DNA from 3 places in the Amycolatopsis sp. La24 genome. Region 2 is predicted to be linked to each of the others. Evidence: riboswitches for the same ligand, from Rfam matches in the RefSeq annotation. Region 2 holds a riboswitch; each other region holds the start of a gene.
The links. A riboswitch is a leader RNA that binds a small molecule or an ion and turns the genes downstream of it on or off. The one in region 2 is predicted to bind cobalamin.
Positions count from the first base shown of each region.

Region 1 (3,200 bases), on a different contig from region 2:
GCCGCCAGTACCTGCTGCGCCAGGCGTTCGAGGAGGCCGTGCACACGCACACCTTCCAGTACATCTGCGAAAGCCTCGGCCTGGTCGAGGGCGAGCTGTTCAACATGTACCGCGAGGTCCCGTCCATTTCAGACAAGGACGCGTGGGCGCTGAAGTACACGCAGAACCTGGAGAACCCGGACTTCGAGACCGGCACGCCGGAAGCCGACCAGGCGTTCCTGCGCGACCTCGTGGCGTTCTACGTGATCTTCGAGGGCATGTGGTTCTACACCGGTTTCGCGCAGATCCTGTCGCTGGGCCGGCGGAACAAGATGGTCGGCATCGCCGAGCAGTACCAGTACATCCTGCGCGACGAGTCGATCCACCTGAACTTCGGCATCGACTGCATCAACCAGATCAAGATCGAGAACCCGCACCTGTGGACCGAAGAGTTCCAGGCCGAGGTGCGCGGAATGCTGCAGGACGCGTGCGAGCTCGAGGTGAAGTACGCCCGAGACACCATGCCGCGCGGCATGCTCGGCCTGTCGGCTGACCTGTGCGAGCAGTACATGCACTTCATCACCGACCGGCGCGCCCAGCAGATCGGCCTCACCCCGATCTACGGCGAGAACGAAAACCCGTTCCCGTGGATGTCCGAGGCGATGGACCTGAAGAAGGAAAAGAACTTCTTCGAAACCCGCGTCATCGAATACCAGTCCGGCGGTGCCCTCGACTGGGACTGATCCCGCTCCGGGAAAGACGCTGAAACTCGGCCGCGCTCCTGGTTCGCCAGGGCGTGGCCGAGTTTCGTTTCACGAGGTCTCGTTCGCCGCCAGCACGCTTTCCAGGACGTCCGGGAAACACCGGAAGGCTTCCTCGCGGAGCGAGACGAAGCAGCGGGTGCCCTCGAGACGATGCCAGGTCAGCCCCGCTTCGCGCAGCGTTTTCATGTGATGGCTCAGCGTGGACGGCCCCACGCCGACCTCGAAATCGCCGCGCGGATGCTCCGCGCGGTCCGCCAGCACCGCCATGATCCGCAGCCGGGCCGGGTCGCCCAGCGCCGACAGCAGGCGCGCGAGCGGGACGTCCCGCGGATCCGGGTGGTCGAGGTGGCGAGCCATGGCACCAGAGTACCCAATATGTTCGATGTTCGACGAATATCGATGATAGCGTGGCGGCACGAACCGACCCAGGAGGACGACGTGGACTTTCTGATTCGCATCGACACGTCTCGCGTGTACGAGCTGCCGGACGGCGAACGCGAGGACGTCATCGCGCGGGAGCACGCCCGCGGCCGCGAGTTGATGGCGCAGGGAGTGCTCCGGCACTTCTGGCGGCTGCCAGGGCGGCGCGCCAACGTCGGCATCTGGACGGCCCCGGAGGCCGATACCCTCCACGAGGCGCTTGCCAGCCTGCCGATCTGGAAGTACGCGGACTTCGACATCACCCCGCTGGCCACCCATCCCTTGACCCGGCAGGCAGCGGCGTGACGATCCCGCACTTCGGGACGCGAGCCTGGCTTGTGCCGCGCACGAGCCGGAACCGCTAAGCTCGCCCACGCCACTGGTTCGCCAGGACGCAGCCGCGTCCCGGCGAGGCAACAGGGAACCCGGTGCGATTCCGGGACTGCCCCGCAGCGGTATGTGGGAACGAAAGCTGTCACCGCGAAACGCGGTAAAGCACTGGGCACCCCGCCTGGGAAGCGACAGCCGGTAGGCACGAGCGATACGCCCACGAGTCCGAATACCTGCCACTGGCACGCACGCCGACGGCGTGCGTGAGTCCGGGCCTCGCGGGAAGGGCACCGACCGAAGCACGACTTCCGCGTGCCCGGACTCTTCCGGCGAGCACGTGAGGATGCATTGCTGTGACCACGATCGGCACCACCGTTCTGGGCTATCCGCGGATCGGCCCGGCCCGAGAACTCAAACGAGCACTCGAGTCCTATTGGTCAGGAAAAACCACCGAAGAAGGCCTTCTGACCGCCGGACGGCAGCTGCGCGAGCAAACCTGGACAACCCTGCGAGACCAAGGCCTCGGCTCGATCCCGTCCAGCACTTTCTCGCTCTACGACCAGGTCTTGGACACCACCGCCCTCTTCGGCGCTCTGCCGGAGCGCTTCACCCGCCTAGGCCTGTCCCCGCTGGACACCTACTTCGCCGCCGCGCGAGGAGTCCCGGACGCACCCGCCCTCGAAATGACGAAGTGGTTCGACACCAACTACCACTACCTGGTCCCGGAACTGGGCCCGAACTCCCGCTTCGCACTCACCGGCACCGCCCCGATCGACGAAGTCCGCGAAGCAAAGGCACTAGGCATCACGCCACGCCCGGTACTCGTCGGACCGGTCACTTTCCTACTGCTGGCCAAGCCCACCGAACCCGGCTTCACCCCGCTGGAACTGCTGGACGAACTACTGCCCGCATATGCCGAACTTCTGGGCAAACTGGCCGACGAGGGCGTCGAATGGGTCCAGTTGGACGAACCAGCCTTCGCGACAGACCGAACCACGCCGGAGTTCAACGCACTCACCCGCGCCTACCACTGGCTGGCCAAGGAACCCCACCGCCCGAAGGTCCTGGCAGCCGGATACTTCGGCGGCCTCGGCCGAGCACTGGGCGTCCTGGCCCGCTCCCCCATCGAAGCAATAGCCGTGGACCTGGTAACCGATGAGTCCTTTGTGGACAAAGTTGCAGCAGAAGGAGCACTGCGAGACAAGGAAGTCCTAGCCGGAGTAGTAGACGGCCGAAATGTCTGGCGCACCGACCCAGACGTCGCACTAGCCCGCGCAGCGCAACTGCGAGACACCGCCGCACGCGTGAGCATCTCGACGTCGTGCTCGCTACTTCACGTCCCCTACGACGTGAACGCGGAAACAGACCTCGCCCCGCGCCTCAAGAACTGGCTGGCTTTCGCGAAGCAAAAGGTGGACGAGGTCGTCCTGCTAGGCCGAGCCCTAAGCGGAGAGACCGCAGACCTCGCTCCAGCCCGAGCGGCCGTCACCGACCGAGCCGGAGCCGCCGAACTCAACGACGCCAGCGTCCGTGCACGAGTCAACGCACTCCGCCCAGTAGACACCGTCCGCGCGCCGTATGCAGAACGCGCTGCGGCACAACAGAAATCCCTGAACCTGCCCCCACTACCGACCACCACAATCGGCTCCTTCCCGCAAACCAGCGAGGTCCGCCGAGCCCGAGCCGCACACCGCGCGGGCAAGATCG
Region 1 covers NZ_JARACH010000032.1:32,951-36,150, reverse strand. Annotated here, with positions in the region: gene PUT80_RS27065 (ribonucleotide-diphosphate reductase subunit beta) at 1-722, shown strand, start outside; gene PUT80_RS27060 (metalloregulator ArsR/SmtB family transcription factor) at 792-1,100, opposite strand; gene PUT80_RS27055 (muconolactone Delta-isomerase family protein) at 1,182-1,469, shown strand; cobalamin riboswitch at 1,544-1,732, shown strand; gene metE (5-methyltetrahydropteroyltriglutamate--homocysteine S-methyltransferase) at 1,847-3,200, shown strand, end outside.
Region 1: it holds a riboswitch for cobalamin, as region 2 does, so the genes downstream of both, metE (5-methyltetrahydropteroyltriglutamate--homocysteine S-methyltransferase) here and metE (5-methyltetrahydropteroyltriglutamate--homocysteine S-methyltransferase) in region 2, are expected to answer to the same signal.

Region 2 (3,200 bases):
GGCTGGTCGTCCCGCACGAACGACCACGCCAGCATCGTGACCGGGCCGGTCAGCATGCCCTTGACCGGCCGTTCGGTCTGGCTCTGGGCGTAGGCGGACCACTCGACGGTCATCGGCTCGGGACGCGCCACGTCGCCGACGATCAGCGGCGGCCGGACGTAGCGGGTGCCGTAGGACTGGACCCAGCCGTGCTGGGTGGCCAGGAACCCGGTGAGCTGCTCGCCGAAGTACTGCACCATGTCGTTGCGCTCCGGCTCGCCGTGCACCAGCACGTCCAGGCCGATCCGCTCCTGCTCGGCGATGACCGCGCGGATCTCGGCGCGCATCGCCTCGGCGTAGGCTTCCTGGTCCAGTTCGCCCTTGCGCAGAGCCGCGCGGGCCTTGCGCAACTCCTGCGTCTGCGGGAACGAGCCGATGGTCGTCGTCGGCAGCTGGGGCAGGTGGATCCGGTCCTGCTGGGCCTGACGGCGCTTCCCGTACGGACTGGCGCGGTGCAGGTCGGCGTCGGTGACACCGGCGACCCGCTCGCGGACCGCGGGCACCCGCACGATCGGCGACGCCGCGCGCGAGGCCAGACGGCTCTCGTTGATGTGGAGGACGTTGCCGATCGCGGCGCGGCCCTCGGTCAGGCCGCGGCGCAGGGCGACGATCTCGTCGAGTTTCTGCCGGGCGAACGAGAGCCAGCCCGCGATCTCGGGGTCGAGACCGGTTTCGAGCGTGACGTCCAGCGGCACGTGCAGCAGCGAGCAGGACGCGGCGACGTCCACCGAACCGGCCAGCCCGAGCAGCGTGCCCAGGGTGCCCAGCGCGGCGGGCAGGTCGGCGGCCCAGATGTTGCGCCCGTTGACCACGCCCGCGACGAGGCGCTTGTTCTCGATGCCGCCCGCAGCGGCGAGGTCGTCCAGGTTGGCCGCCGCGTTGTTGGTGAAGTCCAGGGCCAGGCCCTCGACCGGCGACGAGGCCAGCACCGGCAGCGCCTCGCCGAGCCGGTCGAAGTACGAGGCGACGAGGATCTTCGGACGGATCTCCCCCGCGGCCAGCGTTTCGTAGGTTTCGGCGACCTTGGCCAGCACGTCGGCCGGCTGGTCGGTCACAAGAGCGGGCTCGTCGAGCTGAACCCACTCCGCGCCGGCTTCGCGCAGCTGCCGCAACAGGTCGGCGTACAGCGGCACGATCCGGTCGAGCAGGTCCAGGGGCCGGAAGCCCTCGGTGCCGGTCGGGTCCTTGGCCAACAGCAGGAAGGTGACCGGTCCGACGAGCACCGGCCGGGTCGTGACGCCTTGGTCCAGCGCCTCGGCGAACTCGGTCAGCGGCTTCGCCAGATTCAGCGCGAACCGGGTGTCCGGCCCCAGCTCCGGCACCAGGTAGTGATAGTTCGTGTCGAACCACTTCGTCATCTCCAGCGGCGGCGCGTCCGCGGTGCCGCGCGCCATGGCGAAGTACCGGTCCAGCTCACCGGCCGGGGTCGTCGCGTCCGGGACGGCCGCGAGGTGCCGCTCGGGGACCGCGCCCAGCAGGCACGCGGTGTCAAGCACGTGGTCGTAGAACGAGAAGTAGTTGCTCGGGATCTCGTCGACACCGGCCTCGCGCAGCTCGACCAGGTTCCTCAGCCGCAGATCACGGGCGGCCGAGAGCAGGGCATCGGCGTCGCTGCGCCCGCTCCAGTAGGACTCGATCGCTTTCTTCAGCTCCCGCTGGGCGCCCTGGCGGGGATAGCCGTACACGGTCGCACGGCTGGTCGGAATGGTCTGGGTCACGGGGCTCTCCTTCGCGAGTCCGCGTGGACCTGCGGGAGGGCATGCCGAACCGGTGACCGGCACCCGGCCCCGATTCCGGCGACGACCCAACCCGCGAGGTCACGGCCTGCACCCCGCGGTTGCCGGGTGCACAGCGGGCAGGTCTTCGGACTCGCGGGCGTTCCGGCGTGCGCCGGGTTCCTACTGGCCGTCGCTTCCCAAGCCCGGCCGGGCTCAGTGCTGTCTCCGCGGAGACTGACGGCGGTCGTTCCTGCTCACCGCTGCGGGGCAGTCCCGGATTCGCACCGGGTTCCCTCTTGCCTCGATCCCCGCCATGGCACTCACGGGGATCGAACCAGCTGCGCCACCACTCTAGCCGCCCACGCTCGCCTTTTCCTCCCCCCGCGCTCGAGCCCGCGCGATCACGAGCGGACGATCGCGCGCTGCGGTTTGCCGTTGCAGGTGTTCGACGGGCAGTTCGGGCTATTGGCGGCGAACTGTTCTGATGTGCGCGGTCCAGCCGGCGATCCGCGCCGAAATGAAGATCGGCGTGAACACCGGGGTCTTGCCGCGCTCCACAGGCGCGGCGGCCCCGCCACCAGCGCCCAGTCGTACGGACGCTGTCAGGCGTGCTTGAACTCCGCCGCCCGCTTCTCCGCGAACGCCGCCATCCCTTCCTTCTGGTCGTGCGTCGCGAACAGCGCGTGGAACACCCGCCGCTCGAACAAGACGCCTTCGGCCAGCGTGGACTCGAACACCCGGTTCACCGCCTCCTTGGCCGTCGTCGCGGCGACGAACGACATGGACCCGATCTTCTCGGCGACGGAGATCGCCTCGGCGAGCAGGTCCGCCGCCAGAACGACCCGTGACACCAGCCCGGCGCGCTCGGCTTCTTCGGCGTTCAGGGTGCGTCCGGTGAGGATCAGGTCCATCGCTTTCGCCTTGCCGATCGCGCGGGTCAGCCGCTGTGAACCGCCCATGCCTGGGATGACGCCGAGGGTGATTTCGGGCTGGCCGAAGCGCGCGGTGTCCGCGGCGAGCAGCAGGTCGCACATCATCGCGAGTTCGCAGCCGCCGCCCAGTGCGTGGCCGGCGACCGCGGCGATCAGCGGGGTGCGGACTCGGGTGAGCGCGTCCCAGCCGGCGAACCAGTCCTCGGCGTGCATTTCGCTGTACGTGCGCGGGGCCATTTCCTTGATGTCCGCGCCCGCGGCGAACGCGCGGTCCGAGCCGGTGAGCACGATCGCGCCGACGTCGGCGGAACGGTCGAGGTCGGCAGCGGCTTCGGTGAGTTCGCGCATGGTCTGCAGGTTCAACGCGTTCAGCGCCTTGGGGCGGTTGAGCGTGATCTGCGCGACGCGCGGGGCCGGGCGGTCGACGGTGATGGTCTCGGTCATGCGGTTCCGTTCTCCCGGAGGGTGGTGACGATGGCGGAGAAATCGCGGCCAGGGCCGTCTTCGGCGA
Region 2 covers NZ_JARACH010000026.1:96,905-100,104, forward strand. Annotated here, with positions in the region: gene metE (5-methyltetrahydropteroyltriglutamate--homocysteine S-methyltransferase) at 1-1,757, opposite strand, end outside; cobalamin riboswitch at 1,876-2,096, opposite strand; gene PUT80_RS24250 (enoyl-CoA hydratase) at 2,360-3,133, opposite strand; gene mmsB (3-hydroxyisobutyrate dehydrogenase) at 3,130-3,200, opposite strand, start outside.

Region 3 (3,200 bases), on a different contig from region 2:
TGAGCGAAACCGGGTCGGCGAGCAGCACGAGCACCGCGGTCGCGACGCCGCACAGCGCGACCAGCGTTTCCGGCAGCCGCCACGGATCGGGCCGGTAGGTCGTGCGGCGGATCTGCCGTCCGCCGAGGACGAATCCGGCAGCGGCCAGCACCAGACCGGCGATGAGCATCGGCACGCCAAGCCACGACGCGGACCCGTCGAGCACGCCGTAAACCCCGACCGCGACACCCACCAAACCGGCCAGCACGCAGGTCGCGATCAGCATCCGGACGCGCGGGGAGAGGTAGCCGCGCCGCCCGTAGCCGCGCGAATCCATGGCCGCCGCGAGTTGCAGCGACCGGTCCATGGCGTCAGCGAGCACCGGCACGAAAATCCCCTTCACGAACCGGAAGCCGCGCGTCTTCCCGGAGCGCAGCCGCCGCGCGCGACGCACCCGCTGCACGCTCTCGACCAGCTGCGGGGCCACCGACAGCGCGACGGTCACCGCCGTTCCCACCTCATACAGCGCCCCGGGTACCGCCTTGAGCAGGCGTTTCGGGTTCGCCAACGCGTTCGCGGCGCCGACGCAGAGCACGATCGTCGCCAGCCGGAGCCCGTCGTAAAGCCCGCCGAGCAGCTCCTCGGCCGAGGTGGGGCCGAGGAGCTGAATGCCGGCCGCGACGCTCGGCAACGGGATGGTCGGCAGCGTGAACAGGATGTGGCCGCCGTCCTCGCCGCCGATCAGGATCCGGAACAGCACGCGCGATGCCAGGATCACCGCGGCGATCCAGGCGTACATCCGGAACGCCAGCGCCCACGGCGCGTCGCCGCGGCGGAGCACCACGACGAACCCGGCCACCGCGATCACCAGAGCGAGCAGCACCGGATTCGTAGTCCGGCTCGCGGCGACGGCGAGCGCGAGCGCCCACACCCACCACGCGCCGGGATGGAGCGCTCGCGGACTACTGCCCAGCACGCCTGCGGCGCACCGCGACGACCGTCCCGGCCACCACGAGCAGCACGACGACCACGATGCCGATCACCAGTCCCCACGAGAACCCGCTGTCCGAAGTGGACGCCGGAGCCTGCGCGGGCGCATTGGCCTTGCGCACCGGTTCGGTGCGCGGCGGCGGATACTCGGTGTAGGACTTGCCGATCGCGAACGACCAGCCCTCGAATGCTCCGGCGGGCGGCTTCCAGCTCTGCGCACCGACCTGCGCCGACTGCCATTTGCCGCCGTTGGTGGCGGTCCAGAAGCTCCACGACGCCTTCTCCGGCGGCATGCCGGTGCAGGTCTGATCCGCGGGCTTGCTCTCGATCTTGCACATCACGGCCAGGCCGTACTTGCCCGCGCCGGTGATTTCGAAGCCGGCGTTTTGCAGTGCGGTGACGCCGTTTTCCTGCTTGCCCGGCGCGCACCGGATGAGGGTTTCCCCGCCAAGCCCCTGGAAATCGACGATCACCGTGACGCCGTTGTCGTCCTGGCAGTAGCCGTCGGTGCCCTTGCCGGGCGTGGTGGCCGAGGCGGAAGAAGCACCGCCGAGACCGGTAGCGACGAGAAGAGCGCAGCCGGCGAGGACTCGCCCCCAGTGCCGCGCGTGCACGAACCGCATGTCAGATGTACCTCGCATCGATCGGACCACGACGGGCGATCCGGCTCGCGGTCCCTCGCGGGGCCGCTCACGGTTGCGGGCCAGCGCCGGATTCTCACCGGCTTCCCCCGTTCGTGGCGAAGAACTTGTCGACGTTAACGCACCGCAGGCCGCGCCGGAAGCGACCGCGGACACACCTACACTTCCGGGCGTGGGACAGGACCAGCTGCGCGTCGGCCTCGTAGGAACCGGACCGTGGGCCACCACGGTGCACGCCCCCGGGCTCGCGGACCATCCGGGGACCGTGCTCAGTGCGGTGTGGAGCCGAAGGCCGGAGGCCGCCACCGCGCTGGCGCAGGCCTACGACGCCGTGCCCACCAGCGATCTGGACGAGCTGTTCGAGCAGGTCGACGCGCTCGCGTTCGCCGTGCCGCCGACCGTGCAGGCCGAGCTGGCGACCCGGGCCGCGGAGGCGGGCAAGCACCTGATCCTGGAGAAACCGATCGCCCCCGACCTGGCCACGGCGCAGCGTCTCGCGGACGCCGTGACGTCCGCTGGCGTCGCTTCGCTGGTGATGCTGACGCTGCGGTTCGCGCAGCAAACGCGCGATTGGCTGGACGGCGTCACTGCCGCCGGCGGCTGGCGAGGCGGCAGCGTGCACTGGCTGTCGGGCGCACTGCTCAGCGGCAAATACGCGACCTCGGCCTGGCGACAGGATCCGGCCGGCGGCGCGCTCGCCGACATCGGCCCGCACGCGTTCGACCTGCTCGACGCCGCCCTCGGCCCGATCACCAACGTCCTCGCCGCACACCGCGGTCCCGAAGACCTGTGGCAACTGCTGCTCGAACACGAGGGCGGCATCACGAGCACCGCAACGCTCAGCCTGCGCCTGCCGGTCCAGCCGACGGTGGTCGAGTATTCGGTCTTCGGCGAACACGGCCTCCGCACGCTGGGCCGCACCGGCACGGCGAACGACGCGTACACCGCGCTGCTGGACGACTTCGCCGCGATGGTGTCGTGCGGAACGACCACGCATCCCTGCGATGTCCGCCGGGGCGTGCACCTGGCCCAGATCGTGGACCAGGCCCGCGCCGCGCTGAACCGTTAATTCGCTTGCCGGGTCTGAGACGATGAACGGGAAGTTCGTTTCGGACGAAGGAATGCCTATGTGCTCCGCCACGGCCCGCCCCGGCCGCCTGGCCTGAGCTGTTCGGCCTGCGCGCCCGGCGTGGGGTTGCCAGTTGTTGTGCTGCCCGCGCATTCCTTCTTCGCGAAAGGCTTCCACCAGAGATGTCCGCCCTTCAGGCATACGTCCGCGCGACCGCACCGATCGGCCGCGAAACCGAGCGAATCGGCCCGTTCCTGGCGACTTTCGCCAAGGACAGCTCTCATCCGATGGCGAACTACGCCATCCCCGACGACGGCGCGAACCCTTCGTCCGCCGAGATCGCTCTCCTGATTTCCGCTTACCGGCAACGAAATCTCCTGCCCCGGCTGGAGTTCTTCACCGACGCCGCTCCCCACGCCGAGGCAGCGCTCGTCGCCGCCGGATTCACGCTTGAACGACGCGTGCCGGTGATGACCTGCGACACCGAAGACCTCGTCGATTGTGTTGCGCCAGAACACATT
Region 3 covers NZ_JARACH010000017.1:79,170-82,369, forward strand. Annotated here, with positions in the region: gene PUT80_RS18170 (CbiQ family ECF transporter T component) at 1-955, opposite strand, end outside; gene PUT80_RS18175 (hypothetical protein) at 942-1,592, opposite strand; cobalamin riboswitch at 1,605-1,735, opposite strand; gene PUT80_RS18180 (Gfo/Idh/MocA family oxidoreductase) at 1,783-2,679, shown strand; gene PUT80_RS18185 (GNAT family N-acetyltransferase) at 2,862-3,200, shown strand, end outside.
Region 3: it holds a riboswitch for cobalamin, as region 2 does, so the genes downstream of both, PUT80_RS18175 (hypothetical protein) here and metE (5-methyltetrahydropteroyltriglutamate--homocysteine S-methyltransferase) in region 2, are expected to answer to the same signal.